2 regions of the Paenibacillus sp. B-A-8 genome follow, and region 1 is predicted to be linked to the other one. Evidence: riboswitches for the same ligand, from Rfam matches in the RefSeq annotation. Region 1 holds a riboswitch; the other holds the start of a gene.
The links. Region 1 has a riboswitch for thiamine pyrophosphate ahead of ACN6MV_RS12825 (ABC transporter ATP-binding protein). Riboswitches for the same ligand answer to the same signal wherever they lie in the genome.

Region 1 (10,725 bases):
AATGGTCGCGGCTATAAATGGGTCTAGTACAATCCCAACTGCAGGCAAACCATAGAAAATAATAAATAATTGTACTAACAAAGGAGTTCCGCGAATGACCCATACATAAAAACGAGCGATTAGCATCGGAAGTACCCATGGGGAGAGACGAGCCAGTGCAGTCAAAATCGCTATTATCAGTCCCAGTACAAAGGATATCAATGCTAAAGGAATGGTAAAAGCCACCCCCGCTTTTAGCAGGGGTAGCAGTGAATCTAAGAAAATTTGTATTTTTCGGTCATCCATTTTCAGACATCCTTTTTAGCTCCAGGCTAGTTTAGCTTCTGAAACCTTGAATTATTTTGAAACGTCAGCACCAAAGTATTTCTCAGAAATCTTTAAATAAGTTCCATCGCTCTTCATTTCAATAATTGCATCACTAACTGCTTTTACCAAGTCGTCGTTTCCTTTTAGGAATACAGCGGCACTTTCCGAACCATTAGGAATCTCATCCACCACTTTAATTTTCACATCAGGCTTCTGCTTTTTCAGGTCCAGATAAGACAATCCATCATTTACCGTTGCATCAATGCGGCCTGAGGTCAGTAAATCCACCGCTTGATTGAAGCCGTCTACAGCAACGATTTCAGCGCCGTTCTCACGAGCGATTTCGGATAGATTACTGGTCAGAGATTGTCCTGATTTTTTACCCTTAAGATCCGCAAATGCTTTAATATCCTCATTGTTTTCACTCACAATCAATACCGCTTTAGATACGATGTATGGCTCAGAGAAATCATATTTCGCTTTACGCTCTTCATTAATGGATACTTCGTTAAAAATAACATCAAACCGCTTAGCGTCCAATCCGGCAAAGAGACCGTCCCACTGTGTCTCAGAAAATTCAGGGTCAGCACCGAGACGCTTTGCTACTTCCTCAGCAATTTCTACGTCAAAACCAGTCAGTTTTCCCGATGCATCGTGATACGTAAAGGGTGCATAGGTTCCTTCGGTTCCTATCCGTAATTTGCCGCTCGCTTTAACAGCTTCCAAGCTATTTTTCGCAGTTGCAGCAGTTCCGCCATTCGTTCCAGCTGAAGAGTTGTTGGAAGTATCGGTATTCGAATTATTGCCGCACCCCGCTACAAACACCACGGTTAACACCAATAGAATAGTTAAACTGAGTTTTTTCATTATAGAATCCCCTCTCTTTACCCTTATATTGCCCATTCTTATAATAATTCTTCATAAGATCCTCTCTTTACATCTCAGAAAGTTATGGTATATTTATAAACAAATTAAATATGGACCTGTTATTTCACTAGGGGAGTCGGCCGACTGAGACGGAGCTTTATGCTTCGGACCCTTGGAACCTGATCTGGATCATACCAGCGGAGGGAAGTGGAGCAGAATTTTCATCCCATGCATTTTTTAGTGTTCCTATGCAGAATGAATTTTTTGACCCATTTGTTTCCCTCCGGAAATGAATGGGTCTTTATTTATTTACTTTCAATTACAAAACTTAGGCATATGCTTCCGTTGCCAGTTTTGTACGAAGTTCCTCAAGTAGCTATGCTATACAAAACTTAGGCATATGCTTCCGAAGCAAGTTTTGTACGAAGTTCCTCAAGAAGCTATGCTATACAAAACTTTTAGGAGGTTCTATCATCACGACAATCCTATCCATTCAAGACTTAGCCTACTCTTTTCCTGAGTCTAAACAGCTCCCTGTATTTGCAAACTTAACCATGGATATTAAGCAAGGTGAGTTTGTCGCTGTTATCGGGGCTAGCGGATGCGGAAAAAGTACGCTTTTCAAAACCATAGCAGGCTTGCTAGAACCCACTCATGGAAAAATAATGATTCATTCGGGTCGGCCAGCGGCATCTAATCGCTTAGGTCAGATCGCATACATGCCGCAGCAGGATTTGCTATTACCGTGGAGAACGGTGCTCGACAACTGCCTTTTACCCTGGGAAATTAAGCCAAGGTCCACTAAACAACAGACAATTTCACACATTCGAGACCTGCTGTCACGCTTCGGTTTAGGTGATGTTGAGAAGGCATACCCTCATGAGCTATCCGGTGGTATGAAACAGCGGGTCGCATTTCTTCGCACGCTAGTGTCTGGCGGCGGTGGAAGTCTTATGCTGCTAGATGAACCGTTTGGAGCGCTCGACGCTATGACCAAACGTGAGATACACCGCTGGTTGTTAGAGCTTTGGGATGAACTGAATCAAACAGTGATGCTCATCACCCATGATCTCGAAGAAGCACTATTACTAAGCGATCGGATTTATTTAATGTCTGGAGGCGCACATAGCGAATTACAGGAGATCGTTGTTGATTTGCCGAGGCCAAGACATTACAAAATGAACTATGAACCCCGTTTTATAGCATTGCGGGAAGAGTTGGAGCGGAGACTGTATGCAGCCCATACCTTTTAAAAAACAACTAGACAATTATGGCCCCTTCATTTTACTAGTGTTGTTCGTTGTTGCGATCTGGGAATCTGCTGTTCGTCTTTACTGGATTCCAGCTTTTATCCTCCCTGCTCCTTCAGCAATAGGTATCGCATTGATCGAGCATAGGCAATTACTCGGACAGCATTTATTGGCAACGCTGCAGGAAATATTAGTAGGTTTTGTACTTTCGGTTATCTGTGGTGCATTGCTGGGTACTGGAATGTTCTTATTTCGACCGCTTGAAAAGGCCATCTATCCTTTCCTTATTATCAGTCAGACGATCCCATTAATTGCGCTATCCCCCATTTTTATTATGTGGTTCGGATATACGCTGTGGAGCAAAGTCGCTGTAGTTTTTCTAACTGCTTTTTTTCCAGTCGTTGTGAGTACATATGATGGGCTTCGTACAAGTGGTCAGGCATATAAGGATCTATTATTAACCTTTAGTGCAAACCGCTGGCAACTGCTTACAAAAACACAAATCCCGCTGGCGCTGCCCTCTTTTTTCTCAGGACTAAAGCTATCCATTGTGTACTGTGTAATTGGAGCAACCATCGGCGAATGGCTCGGCGGCAGCAAAGGACTCGGTTACTTTAGCCGAAGAATGGCTGGAAATATGCAAAGTGACGAAATGTTCGCCGCAGTATTTCTGTTGTCCGCGCTCGGTGTAATGCTATTTCTGATGATAGCTCTGCTAGAAGCATTATTTTTAAAGAAAAGAGGATCTAATCGATGAATACTTTAATCATTCAAAAAAAATGGCTTTTACCCTTATATCTCATCTGTTTTGTCCTAATCTTAAGCAGCTGCGGAAATACATCCAAAGTAAGTAATGCTTCAAATAGCGAAAACAAACAAACGCACAAGCTGACAATCATGCTCGATTGGTATCCCAACGCCGTTCACTCATTTTTATATGCGGCTGAGCAAAATGGTTATTTCCATGAGGAAGGTCTGGATGTAGAGATCCAAATGCCGGCAGACACCAATGATGCACTAAAGCTTGTAGCAGCGAATCAAGTTGATTTAGCACTTAGTTATCAGCCTCAGGTGCTTATGGCACGTAGTGAAAAGATTCCAGTACGTTCGATTGCAGCGATTGTAAGGCATCCGCTTAATCATTTAATGGTGCCTCATTCCGGAGATATCCAAAGTCCTAAAGACCTTACAGGTAAACAAATTGGGTATTCTTCCATCCCACTTTATGAAGCCATGATTCGTACAATGATCCAGAGCGACGGGGGTGACCCCAACGCCAGTAAACTAATTGATGTAGGCTTCGACCTTATTCCAGCAATTGCGACCGGGCAGGTAGATGCCATTATGGGCGGGTTCATTAACCACGAACAATTAATTCTCGAAAAAGAAGGGCATCCCGTTCACTCGTTTAATCCCACAGACTTCGGAGTACCCGATTATTACGAGCTAGTCCTTGTCGCCAGTGAGCAAGGGGTACAAAATTCCGAGTCCTACTTCAAAAAGTTTCTAAGCGCCATTACAAAAGGACAACAATTTGTCCAGGAAAATCCGGAAAACGCGTTAAAGTTACTGCTTGCACACGAAGATGCGACCTCTCCACTAGATAAGGAAATAGAAGAAAAGAGCTTGCAGATTCTTCTGCCTCTAATGAATGCAGGTGACCAAAATTTTGGTTATCAAGAGCCAGCGTCTTGGGAAAAGGTACGACAGTGGCTATCCGACAATGATTTACTGTCTAACGACATCAAGGCAGAGGATGCTTTTATCAATCTTTAACCATTAGCTATTTGCTCATTAAACTTGAGGAGGAAATATCATGAGTTATCTATCCAAAGTACGGGAATCCAATCCACTGGTCCACAATATAACCAATATCGTCGTAGCCAACTTCTCAGCAAACGGGCTTTTGGCGCTCGGTGCCTCCCCCTTTATGGCGGATGCTCACGAAGAAGTGGTGGATATCGCCGCATTTTCAGCTGCAGTGGTACTAAATATCGGCACACTGAATGACTATGCCATTCAATCCATGGTGCTCGCAGGACAATCTGCGAATAAGCACGGGGTTCCCTTAGTTCTTGATCCAGTAGGTGCGGGAGCAACTTCATATCGAACAGCTGTCACTCAAAAGCTAGTGAATGAGATGCAAATTACCGCACTACGTGGGAATGTGGCTGAAGTTGCCAATGTTATTGGTGAAAGCTGGTCTATTAAAGGGGTGGATGCAGGCGAAGGGGATGGCGATGTAGTCGTCTTAGCTGAGACTGCCGCGCGGAAGTTAGGTTGTGTAGTGATCATCACCGGAAAAGACGATGTTATCACCAATGGAGTTAACACCTACATTACTAGCAACGGTCACCCTATTCTAACGAAAGTAACGGGAACCGGATGTCTGCTCAGTGCAGTAGTCGGGGCATTTCTAGCGGTAAGTGAAGGGGCATCTCTTGCAGCCGCAGTGGAAGCCATCTCATTCTATGGAGTAGCTGCTGAGATTTCCGCTGAACTAACTACTGGCAAAGGTCCGGGGAGCTTTCAAATGGAGTTTCTCAATCAATTGAGTTTGGTCACACCTGAAACGTATAAAGAGAAATCAATAATCAAGCAACTCAGATAACGACATACAAAGGAGTGAACGTAATCATGATATCCAAAGCTTTAACCATAGCCGGCTCGGATAGCGGCGGCGGAGCAGGGATTCAGGCAGATCTAAAAACCTTTCAAGAACTTGCTGTATACGGTATGTCCGCACTAACAGCTGTGACAGCCCAGAACACATTAGGTGTTCAAGGCGTATTTCCGTTATCACTGCAAGCTATTACTCAGCAGCTTGATTCCATTGGGCTTGATCTGAAGCCCGATGCTGTGAAGACAGGGATGCTTTTTAACAGTGACATCATTCGAGTCGTAGCAGAGAAGGTTCAGCAATACGGCTGGCGTAATCTTGTAGTTGATCCAGTCATGGTTGCTAAAGGCGGCTCTACGCTATTACAACAAGAAGCTGTCCAGTCCTTAATCAAACATCTTCTCCCGCTAGCCTTAGTGACGACGCCTAATATTCCAGAGGCTGAAATGATTACTAACATGAGCATCACTACAATCGACGATCGTAAAGAAGCGGCCACAATCATCCATGCCATGGGCTCTAGTTATGTAGTGCTAAAAGGTGGGCATGATACCGCAACTAAAGCTGTTGTAGATCTCCTATATGATGGTCACGAGTTCATCTTTATGGAGAGTGAACGAATTCAGACCAGGCACACACATGGTACAGGCTGTACTTATTCAGCAGCAGTTACTGCCGAGCTTGCTAAGGGTAAATCTGTTCCTGAAGCTATAAACATAGCAAAGGCTTTTATACAAGCAGCGATTGAAGACGAGCTGGGCATAGGGGTTGGACATGGTCCGACGAATCATTTTGCTTATCAGAATAGATTGCGAGGGATGAACCTTGAAGCGAATAGACAGTGATCAACTACGGGATTTATTAAAAATCTATTTCATTATGGGTAGCGTGAATTGTCAGATAGCCCCAGCCAAAGTACTAAAAGAAGCCGTCGCTGGAGGCATAACGATGTTTCAATTTCGTGAAAAAGGTACCGGGGCATTAACTGCTCAAGTTAAATTTAATTTAGGAAGACGGCTCCAAAAAATATGTCGTACTAACGGAGTTCCTTTTATCGTTAATGACGATATTGATCTAGCCATCGCCCTTGATGCGGACGGCATTCATGTAGGACAAGAGGACACCCCTGCCCTAGCGATTAGGCAACTGCTTGGAGAAGATAAGATCATTGGTGTGTCCGCTCATTCGCTCAGCGAAGCGCAGCAGGCCATAGCAGATGGAGCCGATTATCTAGGCATTGGACCTATTTATCCTACCTCTTCCAAAGACGATGCCCAAGCTGTTCGAGGCACATTAGTTATTGAGGAAATAAGAAACAGCGGCATTACGATTCCTTTGGTCGGTATAGGAGGCATCACGGAGCACAATGCAGCTCCGGTATTAGCTGCAGGTGCGGACGGTATCTCCGTGATCTCAGCGATTGCAGGCGCTGAAGACATCGCCTTAGCAGCCAGAGGATTTGTTCACGAAGTTAATTTAAGCGGGACATAAGCTCACTTAGCTCTTCTCCGCTCAAAGGACGCCACTGTCCTCGCTCCAAACCATCAATCGTTATATTCATAATTCTTATTCGCTCTAGTTTAAGTACTCTATATCCTAACTCCTTGCACATTCTGCGTATTTGCAGATTAAGGCCTTGAGTTAGGATAATTCTAAACTGACATTCCGCGATCCGAAAGACCTCGCAAGGTTTAGTTGTAACGCCAAGAATGTCCACACCACTAGACATTGCATTTACGAATTCTGGCGTTATCGGCTTGTCAACATGAACTACATACTCTTTTTCGTGTCCATTCTCGGAACGCATCATTTTGTTTACGATATCTCCATCGTTGGTTAACAGAATGAGGCCTTCCGAGTTTTTATCTAATCTCCCGATCGCAAAAATCCTTGAAGGATATCCTACAAAATCTATAATATTCCCTTCTACATTTGGGGCAGCTGTACAGGTGATACCGATCGGCTTGTTCAGAGCGAGATATACCGGCTCCCCTTTGCTGGTTGTTATGGGCTCTCCATCAATCCATACGATGTCTTCTGGCTCTATAAGAATATTTGCCTCACAGACGACGCCATTCACACTGATCCGGCCTGCAGCAATTAATCGTTTCGTTTCCCTTCTGGAACAGAAGCCTGTTTCGCTTATATATTTATCAATTCTCACTAATGATCCTACTTTCCATCTGATACTGACACTTGCTTATATCCATAAAAAAACACCTGATTTTAACGATCAAAATCAGATGTTAACTTTCAGGAATAACCTAGTTTAAGGGAGCTATTTCGTGCTTCCACTTTTTTTCACGTTATTGCCCTTGCTTCCATTTGCATCTTTAGCGCCTGGACCCGTGGTTGGGGCACCTTTTGCAGGTTTAACTGGTTTTGCTGTTTTGTTCCAGCGTGTCCAGCCCTTACTCCCCGTACCTCTGCCCGTGCCGCCACCTTTACTTTTTGCACCCATCATATCACTCCGTCAGTCATTCAGAATTCGTATAGTTTATACACTTAACCTATCTTACCACACTCTTCTTGTTTCTGTTTAAGCATCTTTATTCATTTCATAAATACTAAAGGTATCTTCGTGTATTTCAATGGCAATTACGGTATCCTCTTTTTCGAAAAATTGCACATGCCCCAAACGCTTATCCTTCAACTCCACCCACCCTGAATCCCTTAATTTATTGAAATAGCTTTCAGGTGGATACATACCTAGTTCTCCCCCTATATTTTTCAATTCATACTTTACTCCTATTTTTATATTGGGGTTATTGGAAGTTGTCGTCACTTCGATTTCTTTAGCATTTATCGGAATAGGAATCCCCTCATTAATGGAAGACACTCCATACTCTTGTACTTCTTGAGTTGATGATGTGCATCCGCTATTGAATAGTATTAACGGTAATAATATAAAAGCTAATAAATATTTATACAAATATATCAGCTCCTTCCTAACTTATTTCACCAAATGCGTTCAATAAAAAACACCCCACCAAAGACTAAGGGACTGACCCCATAACGTGAGACAAATCAAAACACCTTCAAGAGAATGGAACCTTGTCGTAAGATAAGGAGATCATCTTGGAGGTGTTTTTGCATTGGCAACCAGAGTAAGTTATCCCGTGGAAATAAAGATGAAAGCTATAGAAATGAGATTAGCAGGAGTACCTGTGAAAGAGGTTATGGAGCAGCTCGGAATACGGAATAAGACACAGCTAAAGACATGGATGAGATGGAATCGAAATGGTGAACGACATCGTTTGGAGCAGCCGGTGGGTAAACAGTACAGCTATGGCAAAGGTCCGGAGGACTCTTCGGAACTCGAAAAAGTAAAGGCAGAGAACCGATTCTTAAAACAACAATTAGATCTGCTAAAAAAGTACGAGGAGTTGGAGAGGAGGTGGAACCAGAGGCCGTTATTGCCTGGATTGAATCCATTCGAAACGAAGTGACGGTGTCTGAGGCTTGTAGATGGCTCGGAATCGCAAGAACGACTTACTACCGCTGGAAAGCAGCTGTGGGGACAAAGCATACAGACAAACTGGTGGAGAAAATCCGGGAGCTTTGCATCCGTCATAAATTCCGCTATGGGTACCGGAAAATCACGGCGCTCCTTCGGATAGAGCAGAGTATAAATCATAAGCGAGTCCAGCGGATCATGCAGTGTGAGGGGCTTCAGTGCCGCGTGAGGATGAAAAAACGAAAGGTGACTGGGCAATCTGTACACTCCTTTGAAAATCTGCTCAAGCGACAGTTTCATGCAGAAGCACCTCTGCAAAAACTCGTCACGGACATTACCTATTTGCCATTTGGCGGGAAGATGTTGTACTTCTCCAGCATTCTAGACTTGTACAATGGTGAGATTGTGGCTTACAGTATAGCAGATAAACAAGATACCTCTTTGGTGTTGGATACATTAAATCAACTTCCAAAGCAGAAAAAGATGTTGTTGCATAGCGACCAGGGCAGCGTGTATACGTCCTTTGCGTACCAGGAAGCTGTAAAAGGAAAAGGCATTACCATGAGCATGTCCCGTAAAGGAACGCCCGCTGATAATGCCCCCATTGAATCGTTTCATTCCACTCTAAAGTCTGAAACGTTCTACCTCGAAGATCTCACATCTACAACGACTGCAATCGTTGTAAAGACCATTCGAGACTACATCATTTACTATAACTCAATTCGAATTCAAGCGAAACTAAATAACCAGTCACCGATGGATTTCCGGCGACTGGCTACTTAAACTTGTAAGGTGTTTTGATCCCTGTCTCACAAACGGGGGTCAGTCCCCTAAGCTTTGATGAGGTGTCTATTTCAGAACCGTTTTAGAGCCTGTATATCTTATTTAGGCTGAATATAACCTTCTGCCTTCAGAAGCTCAGCGATCAATACAGCCCCGCCAGCAGCTCCGCGCAAGGTGTTATGGGAGAGACCTACGAACTTGTAATCATAGATGGCATCTTCCCGAAGTCTGCCTGTTGATACGCCCATTCCGTTCTCGATATCACGATCCAGTTTGGTCTGAGGACGGTTCTCCTCTTCGAAATAGGTAATGAACTGTTTAGGTGCGCTAGGCAGCTCAAGCTCTTGAGGGCGTCCTTTGAAGCTATTCCAGAGGTTCAGAATCTCTTCTTTAGATGGTTTCTTCTCAAAAGAAACAAATACAGCAGCCATATGACCATCGGCTACAGGCACACGGATACACTGCGAAGTAATGGTTGGCGCTTCACTTTTTACGATGCCTTCCTCTTGAACACTTCCCCAGATCCGTAAAGGTTCCTGCTCGCTCTTCTCTTCCTCCCCACCAATATAAGGAATCACGTTGTCCAGCATTTCCGGCCAGTCAGCAAAAGTCTTACCTGCACCGGAAATCGCTTGGTAGGTTGTAACGACAACTTTAGAAGGGTTGAATTCTTTAAGTGCATGTAGTGCAGGCACATAACTTTGAATGGAGCAGTTAGGTTTAACAGCAATGAACCCGGTCTCTGTTCCCAAACGTTTTCTTTGCTGCGCTATAACCTCAAGATGCTCCGGGTTAATTTCAGGAATAACCATAGGCACGTCAGGTGTCCAGCGATGCGCTGAGTTATTAGAGATTACTGGAGTACCCGTACGAGCATAAGCCTCCTCGAGCGCTTTAATCTCCTCTTTCTTCATGTCTACTGCGCAAAAGATCAAATCCACGTCCGCAGCTACTTCTTCTACCTTAGAAGCATCTTGGACCATAATATTCTTCACGTTCTCAGGCATTGGTGTAGATAGCTTCCATCTGCCCTTGGCCGATTCTTCATACGTTTTCCCAGCAGATCTCGCACTGGCAGCAATCGCAGTTACTTCAAACCAAGGATGATTCTCTAGAAGGGCAATAAAACGCTGACCTACCATTCCTGTGCCGCCAACTATGCCGGCTCTTAGCTTTCTTGACATCAGAAAATACACTTCCTTTTGATTAACTGTCCTATTAGTGAATAATAGGCCGATAATTAATGATATACGGCTGGAGAACATTTGGCGAGTGTTAACATCAAAATAACATTAAAAAATTTAAGATATTCATTTAAACCAGCCTTTTTCCTTAAATCGAGTGATCGCTTCAATCCGATTCCCAACGTCTAGCTTATCAAGAATAACCGAAATGTAATTCCGTACTGTACCGGTGGTAATGTACAGCTCGCTGGCAATTTC
Region 2 (10,725 bases), 2.5 Mb from region 1:
TATGGGTGATGAATAGCACGGAGCGGCGATTCTCCTCCCACAGCTCCAGCAGCCAGCGCTGCATTTCACTGCGAGTTAGTGCATCCAATGCGCTGAAAGGTTCATCGAGCAGCATCAACTCCTGCGGAGCCAGCAGTGCTCTGAGAAAAGCAGCACGCTGCTGCATCCCACCAGACAGCATATGCGGATAAGCCTGTTCGAATCCATTCAAGCCAACCTTAGCGAGCCACTGGCGAGCTTCTTCACGAGCTCCATCCTGCAGAGCACCTTTGATTTCTCCGGCTAGCAGTACATTATCTTCAATCGTTCGCCAAGGAAAAAGAGCAGGCTGCTGCGGCATATAACTAATCTCACCGCGTTGACCTGTAACGACCTTGCCGTTCATGCGGATCGTTCCTGTATCAGGCTTCACTAGTCCGCCGATCATATGGAATAAGGTGCTTTTTCCGCAGCCGGAAGGACCGACGATCGAGACGAACTCTTGCTGCTCTACCTTAAGAGAGACGTTGTTGAGCACGTTCGTCTCGCGGCGACGATGGGTGAAGGACTTGGAGATGCCGCTTACTTCAAGAGCAGGTGGTGCAGTATGAGCTTCAGGAGAGCTTATGATTTCTGTTGTTCTTTGCTCTATTTGCGTCGCTTGAGACATACAGGCATCTTCCTTTCTATGAGTTACGGCGCGGTTTCCAGCGGACTAACCATTTTTCCAATAATGCGATAATCGCAAAAAGCACAAGACTAAGGAGCACAATAATCACAATAGCGACAAACATCCGATCCGTACGGTAAGCCGATTTTTGCAGAAGCATATAATAGCCGATCCCTTTATCCGCGCCAATCCATTCAGCGACCACGGCTCCCATAACCGCATAGGTAGCAGATATTTTCACACCGGAAAATAGTGCCGGGATAGAAGACGGAAGCTCCAGCTTGGTGAAGATTTGCCACTTGCTTGCGCCAGCCATTTTCATATAATTCATCATGACCTGATCACTTTGAGACAAGCCGCCCATTGCAGCGACAGCTACCGGGAAGAAGCATACCAGTGTAATCAGCACGATTTTGGGCAAAAGACCGAATCCAAACCAGATGATTAGCAGCGGTCCGAGTGCGATAGAGGGGACATTTTGACTCAGAATAATGAGTGGATAAAAAGCCCGTTTGGCCCAAGGCAAAAGATGCAAAAGTAGAGCAACGATCAAGCCCACACCTGTACCAATGGGGAAACCTATTAAAGTGAGCCGAAGCGTAGCCATCGTATGAGCCCAGAGACCTGAGGCATTACTGGTGGATTCGCGAGCAATGTCAGCAGGACTCGGCAGAATCCAGGATTCAATATGGAATAGAGAAACAGATAATTGCCATACGGTCAAAAAGAAGACGACCGCCACAAGGGGCGGCCATATTAGCTTCCAGGTCGATCTCACGGCCGATATTTCTCCGTCAATTTATCCATGCTGATTCCGTTAGGATTATGAGCGATTTTGATCTGCGAGATTACGCTAGGACTGCCTGCTTCAATCAGCGCTTCCTGCATTTGACGCACAACCTCCAGCAGCTCACTAAGCTCACCTTCCATAGTGGTTTCTAGTGGATTCACCTGATGTTTAACACCGGATTTCTGAATAACTTCAATCGCTTTATCTACGTAGGGGATGGAGTCCTCATTGTTTGGAGTCTTAGGAATTACTTGAATGCTTAATAATGTATTAGCCACAATAATCAATCCTCTCAAATTGTATAGGTAAGTTCAAAAAGCCAACTTTGATAACGATGTAATTCAGGAAGCAGATTCGGCGTCGAATCTTGAACGAACTTGGGAAGTCCGGTACTCACGTAGCACATCACTACGCTCCGTTCCTCCTTCCTCAAGTAACGTTCAACCTTCTTGGTTCTGAAAGTCGACTTTTTGAACTCTCATTGAAATAGGTAAGTTCAAAAAGCCAACTTTGATAACGATGTAATTCAGGACGCAGATTCGGCGTCGAATCTTGAACGAACTTGGGAAGTCCGGTCTACTCCGCCGGTAAAAAATCATTCGTGAATGCACTAGCTGCATCCAGCGGTTTGTCCAGCAGCTTCAAATCATACATCCAGTCGCCGTAATTCTGCCAGACCTCGGTTTTTTGCTCTCCCCAGCGTGGGGCGTCGTCCTTATATTTCGGGCTAAGCCATTTCTGGCTAGCTAGGACAAGCTCGGCATCAAGGTCAGGCACAGCCTTGGATAATGTAGCGGCAGCCTCTTCTGGATGATCAATCGCATATTGATAGCCCTTGGATGTGGCTTTCAGGAAAGCCTTCACCAAATCTGGATTCTCAGAAATCTGCTTCTCACTCGTGGTCAGCACAGGGGTGTAATAATCGAGCTGAGGCGCATAATCCTTCAAGTAAAGCATATCCAGAGGCTCACCACGCAGTTCGGCTTCAATACCAGTCCAAGCGTAGAAGATCCAAGCGAAATCAATGTCACGTTTGACTGCGGTAAAATAGTCAGCTTCACCAATACTGATTAGCTTCACCTTTTTCACATCGCCACCTACAGGGTCCATGATCGCCTTCATGGCTGCTTCTTCAGCAGGAGAGCCCCAACCGCCGTAGGTTTTACCCTCAAAATCTTTTGGTGATTTAATATTGCGGTCTACTGGAGCGGCGAAACCCGAAGTATTATGCTGAATAATGGCTGCAATCGAGACAAGGGGAACGCCTTGTAGACGGGCTAGAGTCAATCCTTCCTGAGCGCTGATCCCAAAAGCGGCTTCGCCAGAGGTAACCATAGTATCAGAACCCGCTGCGCCAGGTTGAACGATTTCTACATCCAGACCTTCTTCCGCGTAATAACCAAGATCCTTGGCTACGTATAGACCGGTGTGGTTCGTATTCGGTGTCCAATCCAGTGCAACCTTAACTTTGGTAAGCTCTTTCGGAGCATTTGATCCGGTCGCTGTATTCGAATCCGCAGCATTTCCTTTGTTTCCGGCTGTATTCCCATTGTTGCTGCCGCATCCGGCAATCGCAAGAATGAGCATACAGGTGAGGCTAAGCATAAGTGCTTTTTTGAGTTGCATGTCTTCTTCTCTCCTTTAAGGTTGCCAGATCCCGTCATCCAACATGAACCATAAAGTGTAGTATGTACATTTCTTCTACATCTTTTGTGATCTACACAAAAAAAGCGCCCCGAGTGATCGGGACGCTGGCTTGGCGCAAGGTTAGTAAAGGTCACAGGGACCAAAACCAATTGGCGATTCCTACGCTGGCATTATCCAGATCAGGTATAAGGGTCAGTATCTTGTGGGATACAATCTCAGCCGGCCAATTCCAGCACCCCTGGTTCTATGAAGTTAACGGGTATTTCTCGCTTAAACGCTAATCGTCTTTATAAGGACGCTGAAGGCGTTTATGCTTGCATACGGTGTATTATAGACGGCTGTTCTCGGAATGTCTAGTAGCACGCGCCTAAATTTTTCGAATCTCTCCGTCCGTTTTCATTAATCCAGATCTTTATGTTTCTTGCGATGACGCCGCTTAAGCTCAGTAACCAGAGCACCTAGCGTAAGGACAACACTGATCATTATCCCGCTCATAATCACGAAAAGAGCAAGAAACTCAAAGGGGGAATAGCTAACCATCTTACTCCATTGAATCTTTCCATCCAGATCGTCAATGACTTGATTCATGCCATAAATCCCACTTACCACCGTAAATACAGTGAGGATCATCAGCAGATTATCCCGGCGCTTCGATTGGAACTTATCTTGATACTGAAACAGGTCAGTCAAGGTTTCTTTTACTTCCTCGAACAGAGCGTCATTCCCGTATACTTTACGCAGCTGAAGAAAAATCTCCCGTCCTTGCGACTGTGAAATCAGCTCCAAGAAATAAAACTTTGCCGAGAATTTATTAATCGAGTAGATTAAATTGTCGATCTCATCATAATCGTGGTTTATGCGTAGTCGGGAATGCATATTTGCCAGCTTTAGCAGAACAATTTTGTGGAAAATATTGAGTAGAAATCCGTAATAATATTGCCCGTACATCTGGTTGGCCAGGCTAACGGCGATCTTTGGTTCAGCTCGGGTCAGACAGCAAAAGGTCTGCTCATTCATCATATAATACGAGTCTGGGCCCCATCGATTATAGGAATGCTCATGACAGTAGTTCGCAATATACGCTGGATCGCTGGCACTGGCATAGGGCTTCCCTTTCAGATCAATTCCATCAAGCTGAGAGGCGCGATAGCGCATATTTATACTAATCTCATCAGAATCTCCTTCATTCTGAAAGCCATAAAAGGCTTGCACCTGCATTCTTTCATCTACGAAAAAGGGAAGGGTCTCGAAATAAGCCCCATTGATATCCGAGTGATCCAGAAAAGGCTCCAGTCCATCCACCAGATTTCGGAAGACAAAATCCTCTACCATCTCATAGGTCTGTTCTCCGCAATGGATATAGGTGTAGTCATCCTGTACGAAGGTATTCTCAAGCGTCCGGAAGCGGTCCGCGAATTCCAGTGCAATACTAAAGGGAATCGAATTCCCCTCAAGCTGGACACGTATCGTCACAAATCCAAGCTGAAAAGGACATATGAATATATCCGTCGAGAGAATTTTAAAAAATATAGACTGCTGAGGAATCTCTAGAATACAGTCCAGATTATTGACTCTGGAAAAGCGGCGGAAAGAGTCTACGTCCTTCTTGCGTGGAAAAAGAATATGTGCAGCAAACGGTAAATAGGTGCGCTCCATCCGTTCATGGGAAACACAGTGATCTTCTCCGTAATAGGCATTTTCTAACTCTTTATTATCCAGAAAAAAACGTGTGAAGCCATCATCCTGCAATTGTTGGATAAGCTTCTTAGAATCGCCCTTTTTTATTGAAAAGGGAAAAATAAACTGCATAAGCGCAGTATGTAATAAAGGCTCAGTTGAAAGCTTATCCATTCATCGTCCATCCTTGTGCTCAGAATATGCTTATAGATGACATTACCCTAAAAGGATTAGGTTGATACCATATTAACATTCTAAATACTGGAACTCTTTCTTTGCACTGCTTGTCTGGATTGGAATCTCCATGTGGCAATGCTCAGCAAGAACAAGAAGGCGGCAAAACCGGCAAGTAACCCAGCAGTTTGTGCCACTTTTAGATGGTCCATAGACCAGCCCATAAATAGGGGCAGCAGAGCTCCACCGACACCTCCAGCAGCGATCATTATGCTGGGTGTTGATTCTTCGGCTCCTGGTAGCATCTTGCTGGAGAAGACTAGAGCTATGGAGAAAATACCGGACATAAATAGCCCAAGTAGCATAATCACGATGAATGCAGCTAATCGATTATCTGTGAACGGAAAAAGAGCCAGCAGTAACAAGGTCAGTAAACAGCTACTTAAAATGTATACACGGTAAGAAATTCTCTCTGCAATCACTCCAGCAAACAATCTTCCCGTAGACATAGCTAGCCAAAAGAAAGTGACTGTCAGCGCCGCAGCAGATTCTGTCATCCCTAGCTTGGCGATAAAGATGGCGGGCATAAAGTTGACCAGACTCATCTCCGTACCTACATAGAGAAAGAAGAAAAGGATGAAGATGCCCAGCAGAATCCATTGTTTCCCTTTATACGGAAGCTGTGTGCTGGACTGCGAGGAATGTGCGGACACTGAGACTTTGCGAGGTGCTCGCTCGTCCAGTATGCGCTGCAGATTCCCAAAATGGCCTCTTCCCCAGAGAATGAGGGAAATGAATGAGAAGCCAGCGACAATTAGAAATGCCAATCTCCATGCTCTTGTAGCAATGAGCGGACTGGCGATAAGAGGCATCACGAGTGCGCCTATCCCAAATAGGACTTCTAATCGGCTCATCGCGATCGCGGTTCCTTCAATCACAGCTCCGATGATGATGGTGCCGATCACGGCTTCGATCATGCCGAAACCAAAGCCTGCTGCAACAGCGATGACATACATCCACTCCCAAGGGGGTAGAAAAGCATACGCAATCTCAGCAGTCAGGAGAAGAGCGGTGGCGATAATGATGCCTCCTCGTTTCCCAAAACGGCGATTGAGTAGGGGAGAGACAAGCACACCAGCCAAAAAACCAGCGAATTGACTAAAAATTAATTGCCCGCCGGCACTATAATTTTGGTCATAATGCTGTAGCAGAACGGGAAGAATAGATCCCAGCACTACATGAGCAAGGCCAATGACAAAGTAGGAAAGACAGCCAATCCAGATCAGTTTTTTCACGAAGTAAGCCCCTTATATTGAAAGTAGTTTATGGAGTAAGGTCGGATTCAATGTGAACCGGAAGGGTACATTATAATAAGCACCATTGTTATGATAAATCCAAACGGTGAGCTTGGATATATAAACTTTTGTTTACATGCTTGAAGGGAGAGATTTACGTAATGGATAACAAACAACTGGAACAACTCATTATTAGAGCATTGGATGACAACAAGTTCGGTTCCTTTGGTACGATCGAAGAAGGAAATAAGCCGAAAGTACGTTACATGGCCATTTTCCATGAGGGTTTGAAGATTTATTTAGCTACGAATCGCAAAACTCATAAGGTGGAGGAATTATCGAATAATCCGAATGCTTTTTTGCTGCTTGGATATGAGTCAGGCGGAAGCAAAGATGTGCTGGAGATTGAAGCCACCGTTGCCGTTTCTAAGGATGAAGGGCTGCGCACAAAGGTGTGGAACAAAGAGCTGGAGCCATGGTTTACTGGGCCTGATGACCCTAATTATGTGATTCTTGAACTTACTCCAACGCGTATTGAGTATGTTGGCAGTAATAAAGAGCACGGCGTGTGGACTCCCTAAACCAATTTAAAATCGATTCCGAAAGCCTTCCTATCCCCCACGGGTTTAGGAGGGCTTTTTTAAAAGATAAGTCCCTGAGTGACCTGTTAAAACATGTTATAATGACTTCAACTTTTTACGTAATTTCTCAGGGGAGGACTTAAAATACATGACCGTTACTCTGTTATATATTGAAGATGATCATGAAATCGGCAGCGTCGTGTCTGCGGATTTAAGTGATCGTGGTTATAGTGTACGTTGGCTGCGGAGCGGGGAGGGAGCGACGGAGGAAGCAGCGCCTTGTCATTTGGCTATTCTGGACGTTATGCTTCCGGGTTTGGATGGATTTACTGTCGGCCAACGCTTGAAGCGGGTGTACCCAAAGCTGCCGATTCTGATGCTCTCAGCCCGAACCTCGATTGATGACAAGCTGCAGGGCCTTGAGTTCGCGGACGATTATTTGACCAAGCCTTTTCATCCGGATGAATTGGCAGCCCGTATTGAGGTGCTGCTTAGACGGAATGGAGCAGCAGTGCAGGATTCACTCGCGCTTAAGCACTTAGTCGTCTATGAAGGGGATAACCGAGTGATAAATGCTCAGACACAGGAAGAAATCATGCTTACGGGTAAGCAGTTTCAGATTTTTTCTTATTTGCTGCGTCATCTTGGTCAGATTATGACGAAGGAGCAGATCTATGAAACGGTCTGGGGGGAGAGCTATATCGAAGGGGATAAAACGCTAATGGTACATATTCGGTATTTGCGCGAAAAGCTAGAACTTGATCCGGGCAATCCGGAAATTATAGAAACGGTCCGCGGGATCGGATATCGAGTAAGAGCATGAGGGAGTTAGGGCGCATTCGTAAGCAGCGTAACTCCTCTTTGTTATCGGGATATTTGCTTATTATTGTTTCTGCACTGCTTTTTATCCCTGTGGTCCTGCCGTTATCTTTTGTTCTCTACAATATGGTTAATGAAGTGACTAAAGGGGCTCCACCTGTAGACACCTCTCTGTATTCGAGTGTTGCAGCGCTGGAGACCATGTGGCATAAAGAGGCGCTTCAATTGGAAGATGCTTCTTCGGAAGGCATAAATGAGCGGCTACATGAACTGAGCCAGAAATACACTGAGGCTACTATGTTTTGGGTAGATGGGCAGGGAATGACCCAGTTGATTCTTACACCTGATGAAGGCAATCCGGACCATGGCAGCGGAGTTCCGGAGCAGTGGACTGCGGCTGAGGCTATTTTTTTTATGAAAGAAAGTACAAAGCGTGATCCTTTAGCCATTGTCGCCTTCATGGGAGATCGAGCGGATGCGGGTAAAGGGTTTATGGTAATGCAAATTCCAAACAAGCTGCTTAACAAAGGGGCTTATGGGGGAGTCGGGGCTTGGGCTTTGTATTATTTTGTGCTCTTTGTACTTTTTGGAGGGTTCGCACTGGTTTCTTTGCTGTTCTTTAAAAAAATACGCAAACGGCTACTACAGCTACAAACGGCGATGACCATTACGGGTCCAGATAGAATGCCTAGACCTATAGCGACAGGCAAACTGGACGAGATTGGCCGATTGGAGGAAGCCTTTAATACGATGGTCGTAAAGCTTGACGAAAGTCGACGCAGGGAATTAGAAGAAGAGGAGCTGCGAAAGCGTTTAGTATCCAACCTATCTCATGATTTGCGTACGCCGCTTACAGTCATCCGCAGCCACATTCATGTAATGACTAAGGAGAGCTTAACTCCAAAAGGTCAACAGTCCCTACAGCTTATGGATGAGCGTATTGCGGATCTTAGCGTCTTGATCGAGAATCTTTTATCCTACAATTTACTGAGCAGCGGAAGGATTACCTTAAAGCCGGAACGTAAAGATGTCCTGCGTTTGTTGCGGGAAAGTGCCGCTGCTTGGTACCCCGTATGGGAAAAAGAGGGCTTCGAGATCGATATTGATCTCGAAGCTGAACCACTAATCTGGATGGTGGATGAGGTGTGGTTCCGCCGTATTCTTGATAATCTGTTTCAGAATATTGTACGTCATGCCAACAGCGGTCTTTATGTAGGGATTTCTACGGAGTCCCGTAATGGGCAACGCGTTATTTTGATAACGGATCACGGTAGAGGTATCCAGAGTCCATCCGATTACAAAGGGGCAGGATTAGGGCTGTCCATCGTGGATCTGTTAATGAAGCATATGGAGTTAGAGTGGGATATGGAGAGTACAGGAGATGGCACCTCTATTGTAATCTTCAATCCACGGGATGAAATTTAAACAAAACTTAAACTTCGTGCCGCCTTGTTCTTAACCTTGGGACGTTATGCTAATTACCGAGGTGAGGAACATGAAAGAAACAGTGATTGAAACGAAGGATTTATTAAAAAAATACCGTGGCCGGGCTGCGGTGGAAAATTTAAATTTGAACATCCGCAAGGGAGAAATCTATGGCTTTCTTGGCCCAAACGGGGCAGGGAAAACAACAACAATTCGTATGCTGCTTGGACTGATCACTCCAACATCAGGAGGGATTGAAGTATTCGGCCAGGATCTTCGCAAGCATAAACTGCAAATTTTGCGGAAGGTAGGGTCGCTTGTAGAGTCTCCATCCTATTACGGGCACTTAAGCGCTGTGGATAATCTTGAAGCCATCCGGCGTATTCTTGGTGCTCCGAAGTCACGGATTGCTGAGGTGCTTGATATTGTTTCCTTAACAGGGGAAGAGAAGCGCCCGGTTAAAGGCTTCTCCCTCGGGATGAAGCAGAGACTAGGTATCGCTGCTGCCTTGCTCGGGGAACCGGAGCTGCTTATTCTGGATGAGCCGACGAATGGACTTGACCCGTCTGGGATTCAGGAAATTCGCGGACTGATTAAACGATTGCCGCAGGAGCAAGGGATTACTGTCGTAGTATCCAGTCACTTGCTTAGTGAAATTGAGCAAATGGCGGATACCGTAGGGATCATTCGTCAAGGGCAAATGGTGTACCAAGATAGTATAACGAATCTGCAGCGGCAAGCCGGGGGAGAAATGCGTTTAGCAGTCTCGGACCCGGAGGCCGCGCTTCGTCTTGCTGAAGAACGGGGGTACGCAGGGCTACTTCAAGACCAAAAGCTAGTCTTCTCCCGGATGATCGATGCAAGAGTTGCCTTGCTAGTCAAAGCCTTGGTAGAGAATGGGCATGCTATTTATCGTGTAGAGGAGCGGAGACAATCACTTGAGGACTTCTTCCTGCAGGTTGTAGGAGGAGAGGAATCATGATGTGGAGGGCACTGTCGGCGGATTGGCTCAAAATCCGTGGCAAGGGACTCTGGTTTCTAGTGTTTCTTGGACCGCTTGGACTTGTAGCCATGCAAGGCTTGAACTTCGGCCTTCGTTATGATTATCTTCGCGAGCAGTATAGCGCGGATTTATGGGGTGGACTTCTGAACAATGTGGCTGCATTTGTGCCCATTGCTCTTTTTCTCGGAGGGACCTTAGTATGCTCGTTGATTGCAAATGTAGAACATCAGATGAGCTCGTGGAAGCAGCTCTTGGCGCTACCTATCTCACGTACTTCAGTATTTATGGCTAAGCTGGTGTTATGTTTGGTGCTAGTGGCGGTTTCTTGTTTGCTGCTTTCGGTGGGTACAGTTGGTTTAGGGCTTGTTTTGGGCTTCAAGGTAGAACTGATTCCTTATTTGGATGTGTTACGAATTGGTTTTATGTCCTATATCGCGGCGTTGCCGGTAATTGCCTTGCAGCTGTGGCTTTCTCTGGCTAACCGAAATCAGACATTGCCGGTCGCTCTGGGGATTACCTTATCTCTGGTATCTATCTTTTCTATGTTACTTTCAGAATGGGTTCCCTTAACATGGCCCTATATGGCTTGGGACTCTTCTCATCGTCTCTTATTTAGCGGCGCAGGGTTGCTGCTGGGGCTGCTGATTCTTTTGCCGGGTGCACTG

Region 2: it holds a riboswitch for thiamine pyrophosphate, as region 1 does, so the genes downstream of both, ACN6MV_RS02110 (ABC transporter substrate-binding protein) here and ACN6MV_RS12825 (ABC transporter ATP-binding protein) in region 1, are expected to answer to the same signal.

Annotation. Positions count from the first base shown of each region.
Region 1 is NZ_CP183882.1:2,951,602-2,962,326, reverse strand. Features, by position in the region: gene ACN6MV_RS12835 (amino acid ABC transporter permease) at 1-285, opposite strand, end outside; gene ACN6MV_RS12830 (amino acid ABC transporter substrate-binding protein) at 337-1,173, opposite strand; TPP riboswitch at 1,293-1,396, shown strand; gene ACN6MV_RS12825 (ABC transporter ATP-binding protein) at 1,728-2,426, shown strand; gene ACN6MV_RS12820 (ABC transporter permease) at 2,407-3,180, shown strand; gene ACN6MV_RS12815 (ABC transporter substrate-binding protein) at 3,177-4,199, shown strand; gene thiM (hydroxyethylthiazole kinase) at 4,240-5,034, shown strand; gene thiD (bifunctional hydroxymethylpyrimidine kinase/phosphomethylpyrimidine kinase) at 5,061-5,888, shown strand; gene thiE (thiamine phosphate synthase) at 5,878-6,534, shown strand; gene ACN6MV_RS12795 (pseudouridine synthase) at 6,515-7,207, opposite strand; gene ACN6MV_RS12790 (DUF3934 family protein) at 7,322-7,504, opposite strand; gene ACN6MV_RS12785 (hypothetical protein) at 7,583-7,975, opposite strand; one part of gene ACN6MV_RS12780 (IS3 family transposase) at 8,139-8,427, shown strand; one part of gene ACN6MV_RS12780 (IS3 family transposase) at 8,427-9,283, shown strand; gene asd (aspartate-semialdehyde dehydrogenase) at 9,382-10,467, opposite strand; gene ACN6MV_RS12770 (response regulator transcription factor) at 10,594-10,725, opposite strand, start outside.
Region 2 is NZ_CP183882.1:462,213-472,937, forward strand. Features, by position in the region: gene ACN6MV_RS02095 (ABC transporter ATP-binding protein) at 1-649, opposite strand, end outside; gene ACN6MV_RS02100 (ABC transporter permease) at 666-1,427, opposite strand; gene ACN6MV_RS02105 (thiamine-binding protein) at 1,424-1,717, opposite strand; gene ACN6MV_RS02110 (ABC transporter substrate-binding protein) at 2,016-3,065, opposite strand; TPP riboswitch at 3,226-3,336, opposite strand; gene ACN6MV_RS02115 (hypothetical protein) at 3,486-4,937, opposite strand; gene ACN6MV_RS02120 (MFS transporter) at 5,018-6,232, opposite strand; gene ACN6MV_RS02125 (pyridoxamine 5'-phosphate oxidase family protein) at 6,394-6,813, shown strand; gene ACN6MV_RS02130 (response regulator transcription factor) at 6,962-7,636, shown strand; gene ACN6MV_RS02135 (histidine kinase dimerization/phospho-acceptor domain-containing protein) at 7,633-9,057, shown strand; gene ACN6MV_RS02140 (ABC transporter ATP-binding protein) at 9,128-10,039, shown strand; gene ACN6MV_RS02145 (ABC transporter permease) at 10,036-10,725, shown strand, end outside.